2 regions of the Paenibacillus sp. sgz302191 genome follow, and region 1 is predicted to be linked to the other one. Evidence: a T-box and tRNA genes for the amino acid it is inferred to sense, from the RefSeq annotation. Region 1 holds a T-box; the other holds one or more tRNA genes.
The links. A T-box is a leader RNA that pairs with one kind of tRNA and senses whether it is charged. The one in region 1 lies ahead of AC3G2T_RS19435 (arginine--tRNA ligase), so its partner is inferred to be a tRNA-Arg.

Region 1 (12,415 bases):
ATTTGACGCTGTCCTACAACCCGGACCAGCTTGAATTCGTATCCGCCGAGTCCGTCAGAGAAGGCTTCCGGGTGTTGGCCGTTTCGGACCCCGCGCAGACGCCGGGGCAAATCCGGATCGTTGCGGCTGCGCTCGGCGAGGGCAGCGCCATTCACGCCGACGGCGAATGGCTCAAGCTGAGCTGGAAAGCGAAACCGCTTGCCTCCGCAGCGGAAGCCGCCGTTTCCGTCGTCGGCTCCACCGTAGCCGACGGCGCAGGAGCGGAGAAGCAGGTGGAAGGCGTCTCCTTCCGCATCCGCGTGCAGCCGACGGCGGATAAAACCGCGCTTCGCGCAGCGATCCTGGACGCTCAGGCCAAGCACGATGCGGCGGTTGAGGGAGGCAGCGCCGGACAATATCCGGTTGGCGCGAAGGCGGCTCTGCAGTCGGCGATCGACAAAGCGAAAGCCGCAGCCGACAATGCTTCCGCGACGCAAGCGGAAGTCGAGCAGGCCGTGAGCGATCTGGCGGCGGCACTGCAAGCGTTCGCTGCCTCCGTGCACACGGCGGCCCCAGGCGATGCGAACGGCGACGGCAAGTATTCCATCGGCGATCTCGGCATCGTGGCGGTGGCATACGGCAAAACGTCCGCCGATCCGGACTGGAGCCAGTACCAAAAAGCCGACATCAACAACGACGGCAAAGTCGATATCGTCGACCTTGCTGCCGTAGCAAGGAAAATTTTGGAGTAGACGGATGGATGGGGCTGCCCCACTGCGCAGTTTAGTTGCCGAAGGGGCGGCCCCGCTTGACAGTTCGTAAAACTGCGAAGCACGGACTATTGAAAAAACTCGCCCGCCAGAAGCAGCGCATAGAAACCTGCAAAAATCAGCTTGTTGATAAAGTGAAGGAGTGTGGAACCAGAGGGGCACAGGCGTTCTACCCCAACCGAAGCCTCATACACGAGTTGCGGAACCGTCTACCCCAACCGACACCTCTCATACACGAGTTGTGGAGCCGTCTACCCCAACCGACATCTCTCATACACGAATTGCGGAGCCGAAGTGTGGGAGGGGGGCCAAGGCGGCTTGGCAGAGGAAAAAACTGCGAAAGTGCAGTTTTTTTTCCTGAAAAGGGTTCATTTTGGCGAAAAGCCTGCGATTGTGCAGGAATTTTCGGCGAAATTGAATCAGAGCCCATGTTCACGGCGAAAAGCCTGCACAATTGCAGGAATTTGCCGTGGCCGGCGTTTCAACCGAGCAAAAACTGTATTTTTGCAGGTTTTCTTCGCGTAACCAGGCAGATGGTGCGGCCGGCTCCGGCCTGCGGGTTTCCAGGCAGCCTGCACTTTCGCAGGTTTGTTGGCTTGCCTAACCGTTCATTGAACGGCTGAGCCATCTTTGCTGCATTGGTTGCATGTCAGCAGCAGCGGCGACGGACCGCTGTCATGCAGCGAAACACCGCGCGTAGGGAGCTGCGCGAGGTGCGAAAGAGACAGTCACATCGCTGTCGCAGGTTGGAATCATTGCAGAGCAGCCGCAAATTGGCCTCCGTCATAGCGCTGCCGCAAATTGGGCGGCGGGCAAAGCTTGTGAGGACCGAAAGTCCTCTCCGGTACGAATTGTTGCAAAAAAACGCCCCATTCCGCTTGTATAGCGGTTTGGAGGCGTTTTTTCAAGCGGATTATTAGTGTTTTTTTATAGCTAACGCGCTGAACGAGATCGGCCCAACGACATCGGCTCTTGTTCCTTTTGTCAGATTTTCGGCTGTTAACGTATATTGATGAGAGCCAGATTTTACGTCGAAATCAATCGCTTGGAACGTAACGATGTAATTTTGCTCGGATCCTGTAGACTCAATACCTTGTATCGTGTTGAAAATTTCTTTTCCATCCCGGAAAATTCTGAATTTAATCTGGGCGATACCTGTGATACCGCGCACGCCGACGCTCGCAATCAGCTCGACCCGTGACGCTTTGCGGGAAAGATGCAGCCGGAGTTTCGCAAGCTGGACTCTTTTGGGCGAGAACGGTATCGTAAAAGACTTGGCCAAATTGAATTTATTAAGCGGCTGTGTCGCTTGGTAATCAACGATGCGAACCATTCCATCAGCTCCTCTAAACTATTAACTTACAATACTATGAATATGCAATCCGAAAGCAATGCGATTGCACGGTTGTCCGAATCCATGAAACCATTTTCGCATCATGCGGCCTCCGCGATGCTCTTGATGCTGCATAAATTTCGTTGTAGGAAGCCTTAAGATGTGGTAAACTTTCCACCGGAAACGGAAATGAAAGGAGTACGCATCTTCATGTGGCTTATTTTCTCGGTATTCGCTGCGATCAGTTTCGGTTTGCGCGGCATTTTGTATCACTGGACAAGCCAGCAGTCGTTGAACCGCAATGCTTTGCTGAGCGGTGCTTTTTTTATGGGCGCGCTGCTTAGTCTTGTGTGCAGCGTCATATACAAGCAAAGCTGGACGGCGTCCTCCTTGATCGGCCTGCAAATGGGGCTGTTCTCCTTCGGCGCCAACGCCAGCATGTTCAAAGGCTTCGCCGTTGGCAAGGCGTCGCTTGTGGCGATTTTGACGGCGCTGCCTTCCGTCATCGTCGTTGTGGCCGCTTACGGATTGTGGGGGGAGAAGCTGAGCGGCATGCAGGTTATCGCCTTCGTCGTCATCGTCGCGGGAGTGCTGCTCGTCCGCTACTCGAACGACATTTCCATAAACAATCTCCAAGGAGCCCAGTGGGGATTGCTCTCGCTATTGTTGTTCGCCTGCAACGATTTATCCGGCAAATGGTCCACGCTTCAGGCGGCGCCGATGTTTCCGTCGCTTTTTTGCATGTTTGCGATGGGAACCGTCTGCTTCGGCGGCTGGTGGCTGAAGGACCGGATGCACTCGGTCCGTACTGAAGCAGCCCCTGCCCAATGGGGAGAGTGGCGGACGTTCGGGATAGGGATGGCCGTCGGCATTACGAATGTGGTCGGCATGATCCTTATTTTGCGCGCTTTCGACGTAGGCAAGGCGGGCCTTGTATCCGCGGTCGTAGCGCTTAACGTTCTGCTTGTTTTGCTTTATACGCGCTTTGTCGTTAAGGACAGGTTCAGCCCTTTGGAGCTGTCGGGAATGTCCATGGCTTTTGGCGGCATTATGATCATTCGGTTATTTGCAGGCTGAGGCCGGGAACCGGCAAGCGGCAGGGCGGCAGCACGGCGAGAGCCCCCTTGACAACCAGGCGGCGTTCCTGTATAAATGATTTTAAATATTCAGCCAATTACATATGTGAGTATTGATGAACGGGGAAGTAGTTTTTGACGTCCAGTCTCAGCGAGCCGGCTATGGTGGGAACCGGTACGGACGCCTTGAATGAAACGGTCCCGGGAAATGGTCTTCTGAAGCGGATAAGCCGACAGTAGGGAGATCCGGCTTTTGCCGTTATCGATCGAGAGGTTTATTTTGCATATGCGAAAATGAACACTTAGAGTGGTACCGCGGGAACTGTTGAGCTCTCGTCTCTTGTTTAAGAGACGGGGGCTTTTTGATTTTGCGCAAACCGAAGGAGGAATCGGCATGATTCATATTTTGTTGTCCGAAGAGATTAAAAAGCAGGCAAGCGCGCTGCTGGAACGTTCGGGGACGATTTGGCCCGATGCGCTTAAAGTGGTCATCGAGCATCCGCCGCATCCGGATCACGGGGACTATAGCTCGAACATCGCCATGCAGCTGGCCAAAGTTCTCAAGCAACCGCCGATGCTCATTGCCGCAAGCTTGCAGGAGCTGCTGGAGGAGGCGGGCGGCATGGAAGGGTTGTTCCGGAAAATCGCCGCTGCGCCGCCGGGTTTTCTTAATTTTTATGTCGACTGGCAGGCATGGGCGGTAAAAGATTGGCGCACGGCCCCCGCTGCGCCGCAGAAGCGGACGAAAGTGCTGGTCGAGCACACTTCGATTAATCCGAACAAATCGGCTCATATCGGCCATTTGCGAAATTCCTGCATAGGGGACACGCTGGCCCGCATGCTCGCGCGTACCGGCTGTGAGGTGGAGGTTCACAATTATATTGACGATCTCGGCAACCAATTGGCGGATACGGTGGTGGGTATACTGCATGCGGAGCCGGAACAACCGGAACAACCGGAACAACCGGAGCAAACAGAACAGTCAGTGCAGTTGGAACAGCCCGGACAATCCGTACAACCGGAACAACCGCAGCGGGCGTTCAGCCGTTTCGGCGATTTTTGCTGGGAGACGTATGCCTGGGTGAATAAGGAGTACAAGGCGAACCCTGCCTTGCTGGAAAAGCGCTCGACAGTGCTTCATGCACTGGAAGCGGGGAACTCCAACCTGGCGTGGATCGGCTCGCTGGTGGCGGAGCGCATCGTCCGCGAGCAGCTTGAGGAGATGAAGCAGTTCGGGATTGAATACGACGTACTCGTCTGGGAAAGCAGCATCGTGCGGGAGGGTTTATGGCAGGCGGCGTTCGAAATGCTGCAGCGCACGGCTACGTTCGGCAAAGTGACCGAAGGCAAGCTCGCCGGCTGCTGGGTGCTGAAGCATAGGGAGGAAGCGGAGGACGAGGCGCATGCATCCGATTTTCAAGCCGATAAAGTGCTGGTTCGGGGAAATGGTATTTTAACGTACACGGCCAAAGATATCGCCTACCATTTGTGGAAATTCGGGCTGCTGCCCAAAGATTTCGTCTACAAGCCGTTTGCCGACGGCATCTGGTCGACCGCGCCGGAAGGCTGCGGCAGGCCGGTCGGCCAAGCCGACATCGTGATCAATGTGATCGATCACCGGCAGGAATATCCTCAAGCGATGGTAAAGCTGGCGCTTGAATCGCTCGGCTGCGCGGAGCAGGCCGCCAGGCTGCGGCATGTGAGCTACGGCGTCGTTTCGCTGAGCCCCGATACCGCTGCCGGTCTGGGGATTGACGTTTCCGACGGCAAAAGCTCTTACGCGATGTCCGGCCGCCAGGGCATCGGCATCAAAGTGGCCGATTTGCTCCGTCGCATGGAAGCGGCCATCGATGCCAAGCGTTCCCGGAACGAGGGCATATCGAGCCGGGAAATCGCTGCGGCGGCGATCCGCTACCACCTGCTCAAATACAACCTGTCAACCGAGGTCGTATTCGATTTGCAGCAGGCCACCGAGGTGACGGGCAACTCCGGCGTTTATTTGCTGTACGCCTGCGCGCGAGCCAGCCGCATCATGGAAAAAGCCGGAGAAGAGCGGCTGCAGCAAGCTTCTTTCCTTGCGGACGCGACGCTGCTGCGGCCGCAGGAGCTCAGTTTGCTGCGGCATATCGCCTACTGGCCGGAGACGCTGGACACGGCGATACAGCAGTTGGCTCCGAATGTAATTTGCGCCTATGCCTTTGAGCTGGCTTCGCTGTTCAGCCATTTTTACAGCTCGTGCCCGATACTGAAAGGCCCGGAGGAAGTTGTTTCCCACCGCCTGTGGATCACAAAAACATATATGGAGGCACTTGAGGAAGCGCTCCGCGTGCTTGGCTTGCCGACTCCCGGGCAAATGTGACACGGAATTAACATACTCATAATTTGATCTTAATTTACAACTGATTTTGATTCAAGTAGCTTAATCCACCAAGCTATGACGACCGCGCCGGCGTGGCAAAATGCCGGCCAACGTCGCCCTTCACTTGCTGTGGCGGGAAGGTATTGATATGCTGGAGATAGTAACTAAATTCAAAAAGGCAGGGACCCACAATGGAAACCCGTATAGAGTACGAGTCGGTACCTCCAGCTACCGCGAAGCCCATCATCACGGTTGAGGGGTTAGTAAAGCGGTACGGCGATTTTACGGCTGTGAACGGTGTCAGCTTCGAGGTGAGGCAGGGCGAAGTATTTGGCCTGCTCGGACCGAACGGAGCGGGCAAAACGACAACGATGGAAATGATCGAGGGCTTGCGCAGGCCCGATGGAGGCTCCGCCAAGGTGGCCGGATTCGACACGATTAAGCAGCTCAATAAAGTGAAAGCGGTGATCGGCGTACAGCTTCAATCGACTTCACTGTTCGATCTGCTGACGGTGAAAGAAACTACCGAGATGTACGCAAGCTTTTACGAAAGCTCGGTTCCCGTCGAGCCTCTCCTTGACAGCATGATTCTCCGGGATAAACTGAACGCACGGGTCAAAGGTTTGTCCGGCGGCCAAAAGCAGCGTCTCGCCATCGCGCTCGCCATCGTGAACGATCCGCTCGTGCTGTTTCTGGACGAGCCAACGACCGGCCTCGATCCCCAAGCGCGAAGGACTCTGTGGGATATCATTCTGCGGCTAAAAAAGGAAGGAAAAACGATTATCTTGTCTACGCATTACATGGATGAAGCGTATATCCTTTGTGATCGTATCTGTCTCATGGACCGCGGACAAATTATCGCCCTCGATACGCCGCAAAATCTCATTCGCAGCCTGTCCTCCGAGAACGCTATCGAATTCCGCGTCCCGGATTGGGATGAGCGAAGCCCGGACGAGCAGGCCCGGTTGAAATCGTTTCTTTCCTCTGTGGAGCATATCTCCAGTATGGAGGAGCGTAAAAACATGTTCGTCCTTTACACCGACAAGCTTCAAGCGTCGCTTATCGACCTGATCCAACAGGCCGACGCCGAGGGGCTAAGGCTGACAGAGCTGAGCACCCGCACCGCCACGCTTGAAGATGTGTTCATCCATATGACGGGAAGGGGCTTGAGGGAACAATGAAAGCCTATTTGAAGCTAACGCAGGCGCAGCTTCGCCTTTTTTCGAGAAACCGGCAGGTGCTGTTCTTTTCCCTTTTATTTCCTATCCTCCTGATGGTTGCTCTCGGCTCCTTTCTCGGAAATGGAAATTCCGGCAATCTGAACGGCGTCGTCATCGATCAAGACAACAGCCTGGCTTCGAAGAAGGTTGTCGAAGCGTTTCGCGCTCAGAAGACGTTGAATCTCGATGCGGCGTCATCGGAGCAAGAAGCGCTGGATGCGCTGAAGCGGGGCGACGAGCAGTTGGTCGTCGTTGTTCCTAAAGGATATGCCGGCCAGCTGCAGGCGGGCGGTGGAAACCCGGCTAAGCTTAAGGTCTATTACGACGAAAAAAATATGGCCGTCTCCCAGCTCGGACTCGCCTTCGTGAACGGTGTCGTCGACGGCATCAGCAAGTCGATCGTTAGTTATGTTCCAGCCGTTACGGTCGACGCCCAGCCGCTTCAATCGCTTGGCCTGCGGTACATCGATTTCCTCGTGCCGGGTATCGTCGCCATGATGATTATGTCCAGCAACCTGAACGGCGTAGCCGGACAAATCTCCTCCTGGCGCGAGCGCGGCGTCCTCCGCCGCATGCAAAGCACGACGCTCAAGGCGCGCACGTTCATTGCCGCGCAAATTACGGCCCGCTTGCTGCTCAACGGAACGCAGGCGGTAATCGTGCTGCTGATCGCCCGGCTTGTGTTTGGAGTCAAGGTTATGGGGTCTTGGCCGCTTCTGCTGCTGTTCGTCATTCTGGGGACGCTCGTCTTCATGTCGATTGGCTTCATCATCGCCGGTCTGGCAAAAACGCCGGAGAGCGCCGGGCCGATCGCTGGGCTCATTTCGTTCCCGCTTATGTTCCTTGGGAACGTATTTTTCCCAGTGAAGAACATGCCTTCGTTCCTTCAGCCGTTCGTCAAGGCGCTGCCGATTACACACCTGTCGGACTCGCTTCGTGAAGTTATGAACGTCGGCACCGGAATCGGCGGCCTGTGGGGAAATGTGCTTCTGCTCGGTGCATGGGTCGTCGTCGCGTTCATAGTCGCTAGCTTTACTTTTAGGTGGGACTAGGGGTATGCCCTTAAGGTGCTGTCCGACGCCTGTATCAATGCGGATCCTGAGGTTCACCTTGTTCTCATCGAGAAGGTGTTCCCTCATCAGGCCGAGGTGGTTTCAGTCGACACGTGGGTAGAATCTTTAGATTAGGGCTTTGTTCAAGTGCATAATCGTTTGAAAGGGGCACCCGATCGGGTGCCTCTTTCGATTCGCTTTATAGAGAGGCCATCCCATAAAGGATGGCCTTACTATCGTTCCCATTGGCTTAATGCTGCACTCAGTCAAGACAGTGAAGGCAGGCGTCTTTTCTTTTGATGGAGTTTTCACAAAATTCAATCAAAAACATTGTGAAATCAACCAAATAAATGTGAGGTTTATTGACTTGTATATGACATCGATCATATATTTTAAATGAATTTACACAGAGCCTAACTAATCGGAGGGGAAGTTGAGTATGAAAGTATTGAACCGTGCTGACAAAATTTCGTCCAAACGCCTTGCAGTTGTCTCGTTTTGTCTCCTTTCCGCGACGAGCGTATTAGCCGCTTGCGGGAATACGTCATCGACAGCGCCAGCAGCTTCACCGACACCGGCGGCCGGTACGCCAGCAGCTTCCGCTTCCGCCCCGACGCCGGCAGCCGCCAAAGAGCTTGTTCCCGCGACGCTCGTCCTGAACTGGTTCGCAGAACCGGAACACGGAGGCAACTTTGCCGCGCTCGCAAAAGGCTTTTACAAGGATGCCGGGCTCGACATGACCCTGACCCCCGGAGGTCCGCAAGTATCGTCCACGCAAATCGTCGCTTCCGGCAAAGCGCAATTCGGGCTGTCCAACGGCGACGACATTCTCGTGGCCAGACAGGAAGGAATTCCGATCGTCGCGATCGCCACGGCGTTTCAAAAAAGCCCGCAAGTCCTTATTTATCACAAAGGCTCGGGCATTAAAGATTTTGGCGATTTGAACGGCCATAAGGTGTACGTCGCCTCATCGGCAAGCTACTGGCAGTACATTAAGCAAAAATACAAATTGGATCAGGCGCAGGAGATGAAATATACCGGCCAACTGGTCAACTTTATTAACGATAAAAATGCGGTGACGCAAGGCTACATCACATCGGAGCCGTTCACTCTGGATCAGCAAAAGGTCGATTTCGAAACGAAGCTGATTGCGGATTCCGGCTACGGCATTTATGCCAATACGTATTTTACGACGGAAAAAATGATAAAAGAGCATCCGGATCAAGTGAAGGCGTTCGTTGAAGCGACTGTCAAGGGCTGGGAGTACTACAAAGATCATTCCGATGAAATCAACCCGGCCATTAAAGAAAAAAATCCGGACATGGGCCTGGACATGATGAAATACAGCGCCGAAAAGCAAAAAGATTTTGCTTTCACCGGAGACGCTGCGACGAAAGGCGTCGGCATCATGACCAAGGAGCGCTGGGCCGAAGCGCAAAAGCAGCTTGTCGACGCAGGCGTGCTTAAAACGGCGGAAGATACGGATAAAGTGTTCACGACGCAATTTTTGCCTAAAAAGTAACGGGCGAGCAAACGGGAGGTGGAGGTATTGGCTTCGTGGATGAATGTGGATTTGTGGAACGTTCGCTTGCCGACGGTGGATGAAAGCTGTTTGTATCAGCTGTCGGTTCGCGACGGTGTGTGGACGCAGATTCAGGCGCAGCAGGCCCGTGTGCAGCGGCCCGACTCGATACCGCTTGAAAAATGGCACCCGCAGACGGCGCCTGCTGCGGCTGTCGCGATTTTGGATGCCGAAGGAAAAATGCTGCTTCCGGGACTCGTCGACTCCCATATGCATCTCGATAAATCGTTCTCTTTGACGGCCGTCGGCAACATAAGCGGCACGCTGGAAGAAGCGGTCGGCAATTACTCAGCGGCCGCCCCTTATTTTACGAAGGATGAAATCAAGTCGAGAATCGTCCGCTCGGCGATGCAGGCTTTGTCTTTCGGTACGACGCATATCCGTACGCATCTCGATTTTAATCTGAAGCATTCGCGGGAAGTTGCGCTGCGCACCGTAGAGGCGGCGCTGGAAGCGAAGCGGATGCTGGCTCCCTACATTAGCCTGCAGCTGTTTCCGATGTGCCCTTACTACATGGGCGCTGCGGACGACGAGGCTGTGGAAGAAGCGATCCGCATGGGCGTAGACGGAATCGGCGGAGCGCCTCATCTGTCCCAGACGCCGCAAGCGGACATCGACCGGATTTTCAGGCTCGCGGAAAAACACGGTCTCCCGATCGATCTGCATGCGGACGAGACGGACGATCCGGCGGTCCGCACGGTCGGGCACATTGCGCAGCGGACGAAAGAATACGGATTTGCGGGCCGCGTAACCGTCGATCATTTATGCGCGCTGGCTTCCATGACGGAAGAGGACGCGGCCCGATTGATCGCGCAAATGGCGGACAGCGGTTTGAAAGCAGTGTCTTTGCCGGCTGTGAATTTGTATTTGCAAGGACGGCGGGACCGGTTCCCGGTTCGGCGGGGCGTAACCCGATTGCGGCAAATATGGGAAGCGGGCATCCCGATTGCGGTAGCTTCCGACAATATTCATGATCCGTTCCATCCCTTCGGACGCGGCGATCTGGTGCAAATTGCGCTTGTCGGCTCCTACGCTGCCCACATGGGCCGTCCGGCCGATCTTCGCACATTGCTAAGGATGATCACCGACGTTCCGGCGGCTGTGCTCGGACTTGCGGATTACGGCCTCAAAGCCGGCTGCAGGGCGAATTTCGTTATTGCGGACGGCGAATCTCCGGAGGAGTTGTTCACCCTGCTGCCCGAACGAAGATGGGTGTACAGCCAAGGGCGATGGGTACGCGTGCCCGCAGCCAAAGCAGGGTGGCACGATCCGCAGCTGACCGGCTATTGGGAAGCCGCCGCCGAAGCGGTCTCTTTTCGGGGGCGCGAGCTGGTATGAGCGGAAGGAGGCTCGGGCGATGCGATGGCTAACATACTGATCGTGTATTACAGCGCCTTCGGGCACGTTTACGAAATGGCGCAGGCCGCCGGGGAAGGCGCCGCCCGGTCGGGCGCGAATGAAGTGCGCATCGTGCGGATTCCGGAGATGGCTTCCGCCGAAAACCGGGTGATCCGGGACGATCGCAAGCAGGATGAACCGGCTGCGCCCGAATCCGCCGTTGCCGGGAAATTTCGCCTGCAGGACCGCTATGACAAATATACCGCCGCCCTTGAGCGGCAAAGCGGGATTCCTGTCGCGACGAACGGGGATTTGCGCTGGGCGGACGGGATTTTATGGGGCTTCCCGACGTACTACGGGACGATGCCGTCGCAGGTGAAGCTGTTCCTTGAGCTTGCCGGGGAGCTTTGCGCCGACGGATCGCTGGAGGGCAAGCCGACGGGCATTTTTAACAGCACAGCTTCCATTCATACGGGGCATGAAGCGACCATTTTGACCTCGATGGTTCCTTTGTTCCACTTCGGGATGATTTTTGTAGGATTGCCGTATACGGCAAATCCGGAATATTTGACGGCGGACGCGATCGGCTGCTCGCCGTACGGCGCCTCGACGCTGGCGGGACCGGACAGCTCGCTGTCGCCGGACCCGCGCGAGCTTGTGATGGCCGCCCGGCTCGGCGAGCGGGTCGCCAAGGTGGCATCCGCATTAAAACGTGCGGACGCCGGGCGATTTTAACGGAATGCAGCTTGTTAGCAGGCTGCCCAGAAACTCGCGCGTAAGGCGATAGCGAGCGCATTTACTTGAAGCGCTGAGAAAGCCTGAGAAACCTGAGAAGGCCTGGGAAGGCCGAAAAAGCCGAGAAAGCCGAGAAAGCCGAGAAACCTGGGAAAGTTCGGGAAAGCCTGAGAAGGCTGAGAAAGTCTGAGAAAGTCTGAGAAAGTCTGAAAAAAAGCCGGAGAAGCTCTGAGAAGCCTGGGGAACCCAGGGAAAACCTGCAAAAGTGCATCTTTTTTGCTCGTTGAAACGCTGGCAGCAAAAATTCCTGCAGAAGTGCAGGCTTTTCATCAAACTTGCGGGTTCAGGCCCGTTTTCATCGGAAATTCCTGTACATTTGCAGGCTTTTTGCTAATATGGGCTGCTTTGACGGAAAAAGCCTGTACTTTTGCAGGTTTTGCTGGCTGCCCAGCCGCTTCACGAACGGCTGCGCCCCAAGTCAAAGCCTTCCCTAACTATGTGTCGCGACTTTCTCGGGTAATCAGCCAATCGCCTGCAGGACCTCCGGATTTTTTCGACAACTTGTTGTTATTTGGGATTTTTGGAGGCGTTAGGAGGCACGTCACGTGGAAGCGGATGGAGGCGCATAGCAGAGGACGGAAGTAAAGGGGATTCCGTGGTGGCATAGAAGCGAATAGTAGCGAGTGGAAGCTCATGGGGTTCATAGAAGTGTATAGAAGTAGATGGAAGTAAATGGGGTTACTTGGGTGCATAGAAACGAATGGAAGTGCATGGAAGCTCAAGGAGGTGCTTGATGAAATGAATGGACGATACGCAGGAAAAGCCTGGGATCGGTGCTTCTTCCCTCGTTTAAGCAAGCTTGAAGCGGCTCAATTGCCGAAGGACACGACTTTGCTTGTGCTGCCTGTCGGTGCTGTCGAGCAGCATGGCCCGCACATGCCGGTGTTTACGGATACGCTCATAGCGGAAAC
Region 2 (9,115 bases), on a different contig from region 1:
GCCACCGTACGCTTCAGCAGTATCGAACCAATTAATTCCACCTTCCAAGCTGGTCTGAACAATTTGCCTTATATCCTCTCTCCGCAGCGCCGGCCAGAATTTCCCGACGAGCCCTTTTCCGTTGCTGAACTGCCAGCATCCAAGCCCCAGCGGTGACAGCTTTAAATCCGAGTTGCCCAGCTTGCGTAATTGCAATGAAGCTGCCGTAGTTACTGTTTTCTCATCCATGATGCTTCCACCATCTCCCGTAAAATAATGTGTAGAGTTTTTTATAAAATATATGGAAAAACCACCTTCAGAATCCTTTTTTGTTATATCGGTTAAAAAATGGCGATTTATTAACAAAATGTGCTTTATACCATATGATTAACCAAGTTTTTCCATACGGGCGCAAAAAACCGCTGCCCCTTTTCGGGGACAACGGCTCCTCATTTTGCTACTTCAATTTTATGCTTTTCAGCAGCGCATCGATCGGTTCCTTCTCGTCCGTATCTCCGCGATGGTAATGTTCCACAAGCTTGTCCAGCCGCGCTACCTGATGGCCGTAATCGTACATGGCGGCCGCCACGACCGAATGCCGCAGCATACCTCCCGGCCCTTCGGAAAACTGCTCGATGATCGTCGACATAAAACGTTCGCTCTCCGCCTCCATCTCCAGCCCTTCGGAGCTGTCCGCCTTCAGTTTATCATCGAACTTCAGCAGCACGTGCTCGTGGAATTTGATCAACTTCTCCAGATGGCCGTCAAAAAACGCATCGGTTTGCGGTGTGCGCGCCGCCTGAAAATAATGCTCCTCCACGGCGTCCAAAACCTCAAATCCTTTGTAAATGGCGCGCAGCATTTGCTTGTAGATGACTAATTGGCGAATGCGGCTGAAACCGGCGCGCTTAAGCTTTTTAACTTCCTCTTCCATAAGCTTGTATTTATTCGCCAGCGACTGCACAGCCCCCTGCAAACTGTCTTTTTCGTTGCGAAATACGTTCTCCTTCATTTCATCGGAGATAACCGTCCGCAGCAGCAGCGAAAGTTTGTTGAAAACGCTATGGATCTGCGCGGCAAACTGCTCCTTCGGCTTCGGCGGGAAAAAGAGGATGTTGATCAGGCAAGCGCAGCCGATTCCGATCAAGCTGAGCATAAACCGGTTGACGGCAAACTGCCACTCGGACGAAGCGTCCATCACCGCCACAACCGTAACCAAAGTGAGCCCAATCGTTTCCTCCATGCCCATCCTCAGGCAGATGATAATAACCAGAATACATACGATCCCGATTGCAATTATATTGTTGGAGAAAAACATCCCGGCCAGCAGAGCCAGAGCAGCCCCCATAATATTCGTTTGCAGTTGATCCAAAAAATAGCGCCATGATCGGTAGATCGAAGGCTGCATCGCAAAAATAGCCGCTACCGCCGCGATAACGGGAGGGGTAAAGTTCAGCCAAGCGCTGATATATAATGCCATTGTTACCGCAATTCCTGTCTTCCACACGCGTGCGCCGAAAACCACGAAGCCCTCTCCTTTTCCTCTTCATACTGTCATTATATCTAAAAACAAAAAAATAAGCATTCCCGGACAGCCGACTGACTGCGCCGATCATGCTTATTTGTTGAAAGATCGGGACGACACGATTTGAACATGCGACCCCCTGCTCCCAAAGCAGGTGCTCTACCAAGCTGAGCTACGTCCCGAAAGTACCGGTGAGAGGACTCGAACCTCCACGGTTTCCCACTCGATTTTGAGTCACTTTGGATATTATACCACGAGCGGAATTTAAGTCAAGAACAAGGAAAATAAAACCCACGAAAGACTTGCAGAATCTGGGATTTTCGCGGGTTTTTTTGAATAATTCGGAGACAACCGAAAAAGAAACCATTTTTAGCCGTTGGGAAGACTGATCAATCGGACAGGTTGTCCGCTACTTCTTACGCAGCAGTAAAAAGAGAAAATATGGCGTTCCCAGTATGGCCGTAACAATGCCTGCCGGAACCTCTATCGGAGGCATAATGATTCGCCCCACCAGGTCGGCGGTTACTACGAGAATAGCACCCAGCAAGGCTGAAACGGGCAGAACAAGCCTGAAATTTGAGCCCACCAACAGGCGGGCCAAATGAGGAATGACCAGTCCGATAAAGCCAATGGTTCCGGCTACGGCAATAGCGCTGCCTGCCATAACAACAGCAACAGCGATTAGCATGAGCCGCGTTCTCTCCACTCTCATACCCAGCCCACGTACAATTTCCTCGCTCAGCAATAGCGCATTAAGAGGACGCGAACAGAATAGAGCGGCGACAAGCCCCATAACCGTCCATGGCCAGATCATCTCCACATGCTCCCAACTGCGCGCATACAAGCTGCCTTTGAGCCAAATCAGCGCCTGCGCAGCAGACGGAGAAAATTTGACAATAAACAACGTAATCAAGGCCTGGATACCTGTGCTGACTGCTACTCCACATAGAGCCAGACGCTCCGGCATAAGTCCGTTTTTGTAAGCCAAACCGTACACCAAAAGTCCTGCGGCAATAGAGCCGCCAAAGGCAAACAGCGGCAGCATAGCAGCCGAGAATGCGGGTACAGCCAGAATCAGCACCACAGTAGCCAATCCGCCACCAGCCGTTACGCCGATCAGATCGGGAGCTGCCAGAGGATTGCGGGTAACACCTTGAAGAATAGCTCCAGCTACTGCCATGTTCACTCCGACACAAATACCGATCAACAGCCGCGGCAACCTGTAATCAAAGGTAATCCCTTCCTTGAAGCGAATCTCCTCTATAACTTGGGCAAATGGAAGATTTACAGCACCAAGATGCAAGCTAAAAAAAATCATAATAAGAAGGAGAACGGCGCTAAAGCTCATTATCCATATCCAGCGATGCTTGCCCTTCCGCATCATGACCGCCACCCTGTCTTCCGGCGCATCACATACAGGAAGAACGGCGTTCCCAACAGCGCAGTAATAATTCCCACGGGAATATCTGCCGGATACAGCACCCACTGTCCACCCAGGTCAGCAAGCAACAACAGATCAGCTCCTGCCAAAGCAGATACAGGAATAATTCTTCGATAATCAGCGCCAACAAGCTTTCTGACGATGTGAGGTACCATCAAACCTACGAAGCCGATAGGCCCTGCCAAAGCAACCGCACTTCCCACCATGACAACGCTCAGAACAAACGCCAGTCCCCTGATTTTCCTAACCTGCTGACCAAGACTGCTGGCTGTCGCTTCACCAAGTGTCAAAATATTAAACTGCCCGGCAATTAATAGCCCTATGACAGCTGCTGGGATGATAAAGAGCAAAGCGATTCGCACATCGGCCCAGGTTGCACCAGACAATTTCCCTGCCATCCAGTACAAAATTTCGGATAAGTTCTCATCGTCCAGAATCAGAAAGCCTGTCGTTAGGGAACCCATTAAAAATGCAACGGCAATTCCAGCCAAAACCAGTCGAGTTGAGGTATATTGTCCTCTCAAGGACAGTATGTACACGATACTTCCTCCAATGGCTGCACCGACAAAAGCAGATAGGAGAATCGTAACCGAAACATCCTTCTGTCCCAAAAGAACGAGCGCCAGCACAACGAAGAAGGAGGCGCTTTGGTTAATTCCCATGACTTCCGGGTCTGATAGCGGATTGCGAGTAATGCCCTGCAACAGACAGCCAGCTACAGCCAATCCCCCGCCAATAATAAGGGCAAGAACAGCTCGGGGAAGACGGACAAACCAGACCTTATAGGCAAGTATATCTGTCTCATCCATACTCGCGATCTCCTGTAAACTGCTCCATCTCAGTCCTTTCAATCCGAGAAAAACGGAGATCGCAACAGCCAGCAGCATCAGAACCCACAAGCTGGAAATCAGAAAGAATGGGAAAGGAGGAGGGTTTGTTATGCCCGTTTTCTGATCCATACGTAATCCCCCCGGAATCAGTTGCTCGGGCTCGTGATTTTCAAAGCTTGTTCAAGAATAAGCTGTGCCGCACGTGGCCCCCGTCCTTTGGACCACAGGTCGCGGCTTACCGCAGTAGCCTGGTTTGCTTTGACAGCCTTGAGGTTTTTGTACAGGGGATTGGACTGCCATTTACCAAGATCACCATAATAAAACAAGTAATCCGGATTGATTTCGCTTAACCGCTCCAGACTCAGTTTGGCAATGTCCGTTTTGCTCTCCGCAGCAGACAAATCCTTTTTCCCGTCAAAGGCGTAGTTGACTCCAATTGCAGAAAGCAAGGAACCGACGAAAGAGTCTTTCATCCAAACTGTTGAATCATCCTCAAAAGCACCAATGACAAGGACTGTAGGAGCACCCTTCAACTTTTCCTTGCCTGCTTGAATCTGCTTTTCAATCTCCTGCTTCACCGCTTTAGCTTGCTCCTTTTTATCCAACAGGGTGCCAACGCTAAGCAGGTTCTCCAACACTTCCTCATAGCTGTTATCGTCCAGCGCAATCGTCGGCGCAATTGCTCCCAACTGCCCTTTAATCATTTCGTGCCGGTCAGGATTAGCAATGATTAAATCGGGCTTGACGGATTTCAGAACCTCCAGATTGGGCTGTTTGGCTTGTCCCGTATTAGTAATTCCATCTGCCTTGACAGTAGCTTTCAGATAATCGGGAAACCCGGACTCACCGATCCCGACAGTTGCCGCCGGCACAACATCCAGGACAGAAAGCAAGTCTATGAAGGAGTAGTCAAGAGCAGCAATTTTTGTTGGTGCAGCTTTGATTGACGTTTCTCCCCAAACATGTTTCACTGTGAATTCTGAACCGTTTGCTGCCGAAGTCGCAGATGAGGGAGCGGTGCTGTTTGCGGCCCCAGTGACACCCTTTCCTTCATTGGTCGTGGAATCGGATTTTTCGGCGCAGCCCGCCAGAAGTGCAGCACTCAGCATGAGGGCAGCAATGGAGCAAGTAAAAGTCTTGTTGAACATTTGCATCTGTCTATAACCTCCCGTATTGGTAAACATATTCTGGCGATTTCATTTCCTCCAAATACGAGAATGAGAATGATTATCACCAACACATAACAACACGATTATAGACAGATGAAACCAATAAATCTATGAAGAATATTGCCCGATTATTTGTACAATATTGCTTCGGCCTGTTCTATCACATATTCAGGGGACAAACAATCGCACTGTCTCCTCCAACATCATTTCATGACTTAAAGCAGAGTAATCCAGCCAAGGATAGTACGAGTCCAGTTGAAACCATCGCTGTTTCCGCACGGCTGTAAGCTCTCTCCACTCCGGGCTGTCCATCAGCTTGCGGTACAATCGGGTATCTTTTTTCCTGGGCGAGGTCATAAGCAGTATGTAGTCTCCGTCGAAGTTGGGCAGTTCCTGCGTTGAGATGGTTTTGCGCCAATGAATTTGGCTGACTGCATGAGGCGGCTCAAGCTTCAAATCATGATAGAGGACACTGCCGATATTGCGTCCAATCCCATAAACGCACAGCTTCCCGCCCACAATCCGCAGTACAGTCACAGTCCCTTCCCCAATCTGTCCGCGGATTCGCTGACCAGCCTGAGCAGCCTTATAGTCATATTGCTCTAACCAACGGCTTGCTTCCTTTTCTTTGCCCAGCGCCAAGGCGATTTTATTGAATCGTTCCCGCCATTCCAGCTTCCAATAGGGTAAAACAACCGTTGGTGCAATGCCGACAGTTCCGGGCTGTCACTGACAATCAGGTGAGGCTGAAGGTCTATCAGTTCGTTCCACTTCCCCTTCGTATACATATGCAAAGGAACAGAATCCATCATGTGCTTGTTCAGATGCGGCCCACCAATCCTGCCTTCCGTCAGGACAGAAGCATAGGGAATCACACCTAAAGCCAGTAAATCTCCGTTGTAGGTATAACGCGTAACTACAATCTTTTGACGATATTTTTTGCTATAGGCGGCTGGAGAATAGCCCGTTTCTTTTTTGAACATACGGCTGAAATAGGATTCTTCGTTATAGCCTACACTCTGAGCGATGTTCTGCAGGGAGAGATGGGACAGGATAAGCAATTCCTTGGCCCGATTGATCCGCAGGCTGGTTATATATTCCTTCACTCCAATTCCCCTGCTCTTCTTGAACAAACGCGAATAATAGCTGGAGCTAAAGCCGGACATGTGCGCCAATGACTCCAAAGAAATCGGCTTCATGTAGTTTTCCTTCAGATAATCCAGCGTCCGCTCAATCCCCTGCTGCGGATGATCGCCCTGGGTGTCAAACTCGTTAGCCAGAATGTACAGCAGCTCATAGAACAAATGTTTCTGCTGAAAGTATTCTCGTTCACCGCCTGTACCCTCGGTAATCTGATGCATCTGCTGAACCAGTTGGGTAATCTGAGCTGGATTTGATATCAGCACAGCGCCCTCTATTGGGAAAGATCCGGAATCTTTACGGTACACCGACCAGTTGTCATTGATCTTGTGAGGGATCATGACAACAAAGGTCAACATGTAATACTCCAACATCTGGTCTTCATTCACTGCTACTTCCAGCTTCTGCCCTCTCGCAATAAAAAATACACTTCCCGGCAAAGCCTGGTGTGTATCGTCGCGAATACGCAGCAGCCCCTTCCCTTGATGAATCAGCAGCATGGTGTGAACTGCGGCGCTTTGGGACGAATGAATCTGATCCGGGCTGCATCGCCTCAAGGATATACTCTCCAGTTGAAGCAGCATTTCGTTCAAAGCCTGAAATATGGTAACGTGTGACATTCAACTCCCCCATTATACATTGAAAAAATAGCCCCTACACTCCGACTATAGCAATCCCGCTTAGTTCTTTGTACAAGCCATATCCTTATTGTATGCCATTCCTGGGCGACAGGAAACAAAGCGCTATTTAGCACTTTTTTGCAACCAAAAATTTTTTGATGAATGGGTCGCTTTTTCTTCTCTCATTGCCAACAGAGTTAATCCTGTACTTCGATCAATAGCCCAGGTGATGAACGGCGTACTCAATATCAAATAAAAAAGCCCATTAGATTATATCCCTAATGGACTACTCGATTATAAATATGATACCGGCGAGAGGACTCGAACCTCCACGGTTTCCCACTCGATTTTGAGTCGAGCGCGTCTGCCATTCCGCCACGCCGGCTTAAGTGGCGTGCCCTGAGAGATTCGAACTCCCGACCTTTTGATTCGTAGTCAAACGCTCTATCCGGCTGAGCTAAGGGCACACGTATATAATTCATTTTTTAAAAAAGGCACTACCCAGATTCGAACTGGGGATAAAGCTTTTGCAGAGCTCTGCCTTACCACTTGGCTATAGCGCCAACAAACTAAGCGGAAGACGGGATTCGAACCCGCGACCCTCGCCTTGGCAAGGCGATGCTCTACCCCTGAGCCACTTCCGCATAATGCGCGTAGAGGGACTTGAACCCCCACGGTCGCCCGCTAGATCCTAAGTCTAGTGCGTCTGCCAATTCCGCCATACGCGCATGGTGTTACTAAAATGGTGAGCCATGTAGGACTCGAACCTACGACACCCTGATTAAAAGTCAGGTGCTCTACCAACTGAGCTAATGGCTCAAGCTATAATTATGGGGTCCCCGCAAAGTAATCGGAATTCGCTTCAGAGCTTATCTTCACTTTGTGGGGTGTAGTACTGGGGATCTAGGATTCGAACCTAGGCATGACGGAGTCAAAGTCCGTTGCCTTACCGCTTGGCTAATCCCCAATATGTAATTCGATGAAATAAATGGGGCGATCGATGGGACTTGAACCCACGAATGCTGGAGCCACAGACCAGTGCGTTAACCCCTTCGCCACGACCGCCGCGTCAAAAAGTTGTTTAAAAACAATGGAGGCTGATGGATTCGAACCACCGAACTCGAAGAGAACAGATTTACAGTCTGTCGTGTTTAGCCACTTCACTAAGCCTCCGCAAAACTAAACCTTAATCGGGATTCCGAAAAGTAATGGTGCCGTCGAGAGGACTTGAACCCCCAACCTACTGATTACGATTCAGTTGCTCTACCGATTGAGCTACAACGGCATACTAGGTTGTTCATGGTGGCTCGGGACGGAATCGAACCGCCGACACGAGGATTTTCAGTCCTCTGCTCTACCGACTGAGCTACCGAGCCTTGCACTTTCATGGTTAAAAAATGGCGGAGCCGACGGGATTCGAACCCGCGGTCTCCTGCGTGACAGGCAGGCATGTTAGGCCTCTACACCACGGCTCCACACTAGATAAAACGCCTCAACCTTCAGGAGGTTGGTTGCGGGGGCAGGATTTGAACCTGCGGCCTTCGGGTTATGAGCCCGACGAGCTACCGGGCTGCTCCACCCCGCGTCGACAGATGGTGGAGGCTGACGGGATCGAACCGCCGACCCTCTGCTTGTAAGGCAGATGCTCTCCCAGCTGAGCTAAGCCTCCATGGGATATTGGAATCAACTTCGCAAATTCCTTTGCTTGATGAATCCTTATGACCCGTAGGGGATTCGAACCCCTGTTACCTCCGTGAAAGGGAGGTGTCTTAACCCCTTGACCAACGGGCCTTGTATGTATTCCTGACGGAGAGAGAGGGATTCGAACCCTCGCACCGCTTGCGCAGTCTAACCCCTTAGCAGAGGGTCCCCTTGAGCCACTTGGGTATCTCTCCAAAATAAAACCTTAGTAGCGGCGGAGGGGCTCGAACCCCCGACCTTACGGGTATGAACCGTACGCTCTAGCCAGCTGAGCTACGCCGCCAAGCGAAATGCTGAAAGCAGTACGGAGAAGGAGGGATTCGAACCCTCGAGACGCTTGTGACGCCTACACGATTTCCAATCGTGCTCCTTCGGCCAGCTCGGACACTTCTCCATAATGTGGCTCCCCGAACAGGACTCGAACCTGTGACAACTCGATTAACAGTCGAGTGCTCTACCAACTGAGCTATCAGGGAATATGGTGGAGCCAAGCGGGATCGAACCGCTGACCTCCTGCTTGCAAGGCAGGCGCTCTCCCAGCTGAGCTATGGCCCCTGATTGAATCAACTCGAGAGAAAAAAAACCCACTTAGTGGGTATTCGCTTGGCAACGTTCTACTCTCCCAGAACCCTTCGGTTCAAGTACCATCGACGCTGGAGGGCTTAACGGTCGTGTTCGAGATGGGAACGTGTGGATCCCCTCCGCCATCA

Region 2: it has a tRNA-Arg gene. The T-box ahead of AC3G2T_RS19435 (arginine--tRNA ligase) is inferred to sense a tRNA for this amino acid. The anticodon was not compared.

The regions. Positions count from the first base shown of each region.
Region 1 covers NZ_JBYLHY010000013.1:54,711-67,125, forward strand. Annotated here, with positions in the region: gene AC3G2T_RS19415 (rhamnogalacturonan lyase family protein) at 1-731, shown strand, start outside; gene AC3G2T_RS19420 (hypothetical protein) at 1,068-1,274, shown strand; gene AC3G2T_RS19425 (exosporium protein C) at 1,666-2,082, opposite strand; gene AC3G2T_RS19430 (EamA family transporter) at 2,293-3,159, shown strand; T-box leader at 3,266-3,502, shown strand; gene AC3G2T_RS19435 (arginine--tRNA ligase) at 3,553-5,517, shown strand; gene AC3G2T_RS19440 (ABC transporter ATP-binding protein) at 5,709-6,698, shown strand; gene AC3G2T_RS19445 (ABC transporter permease) at 6,695-7,789, shown strand; gene AC3G2T_RS19450 (ABC transporter substrate-binding protein) at 8,229-9,311, shown strand; gene AC3G2T_RS19455 (amidohydrolase family protein) at 9,339-10,709, shown strand; gene wrbA (NAD(P)H:quinone oxidoreductase type IV) at 10,734-11,444, shown strand; gene AC3G2T_RS19465 (creatininase family protein) at 12,243-12,415, shown strand, end outside.
Region 2 covers NZ_JBYLHY010000016.1:154,466-163,580, forward strand. Annotated here, with positions in the region: gene AC3G2T_RS22670 (aldo/keto reductase) at 1-228, opposite strand, end outside; gene AC3G2T_RS22675 (FUSC family protein) at 437-1,504, opposite strand; tRNA gene AC3G2T_RS22680 (tRNA-Pro) at 1,613-1,686, opposite strand; gene AC3G2T_RS22685 (FecCD family ABC transporter permease) at 1,914-2,888, opposite strand; gene AC3G2T_RS22690 (FecCD family ABC transporter permease) at 2,885-3,904, opposite strand; gene AC3G2T_RS22695 (ABC transporter substrate-binding protein) at 3,922-4,929, opposite strand; gene AC3G2T_RS22700 (ABC transporter substrate-binding protein) at 5,113-5,652, opposite strand; gene AC3G2T_RS22705 (helix-turn-helix domain-containing protein) at 5,547-6,704, opposite strand; tRNA gene AC3G2T_RS22710 (tRNA-Leu) at 7,011-7,089, opposite strand; tRNA gene AC3G2T_RS22715 (tRNA-Arg) at 7,095-7,171, opposite strand; tRNA gene AC3G2T_RS22720 (tRNA-Cys) at 7,197-7,267, opposite strand; tRNA gene AC3G2T_RS22725 (tRNA-Gly) at 7,277-7,348, opposite strand; tRNA gene AC3G2T_RS22730 (tRNA-Leu) at 7,353-7,432, opposite strand; tRNA gene AC3G2T_RS22735 (tRNA-Lys) at 7,448-7,523, opposite strand; tRNA gene AC3G2T_RS22740 (tRNA-Gln) at 7,600-7,671, opposite strand; tRNA gene AC3G2T_RS22745 (tRNA-His) at 7,694-7,769, opposite strand; tRNA gene AC3G2T_RS22750 (tRNA-Tyr) at 7,796-7,877, opposite strand; tRNA gene AC3G2T_RS22755 (tRNA-Thr) at 7,914-7,989, opposite strand; tRNA gene AC3G2T_RS22760 (tRNA-Phe) at 8,005-8,080, opposite strand; tRNA gene AC3G2T_RS22765 (tRNA-Asp) at 8,103-8,179, opposite strand; tRNA gene AC3G2T_RS22770 (tRNA-Met) at 8,213-8,289, opposite strand; tRNA gene AC3G2T_RS22775 (tRNA-Val) at 8,298-8,373, opposite strand; tRNA gene AC3G2T_RS22780 (tRNA-Glu) at 8,424-8,495, opposite strand; tRNA gene AC3G2T_RS22785 (tRNA-Ser) at 8,512-8,599, opposite strand; tRNA gene AC3G2T_RS22790 (tRNA-Met) at 8,615-8,688, opposite strand; tRNA gene AC3G2T_RS22795 (tRNA-Ser) at 8,711-8,799, opposite strand; tRNA gene AC3G2T_RS22800 (tRNA-Asn) at 8,806-8,881, opposite strand; tRNA gene AC3G2T_RS22805 (tRNA-Ala) at 8,885-8,960, opposite strand; rRNA gene rrf (5S ribosomal RNA) at 9,007-9,115, opposite strand, start outside.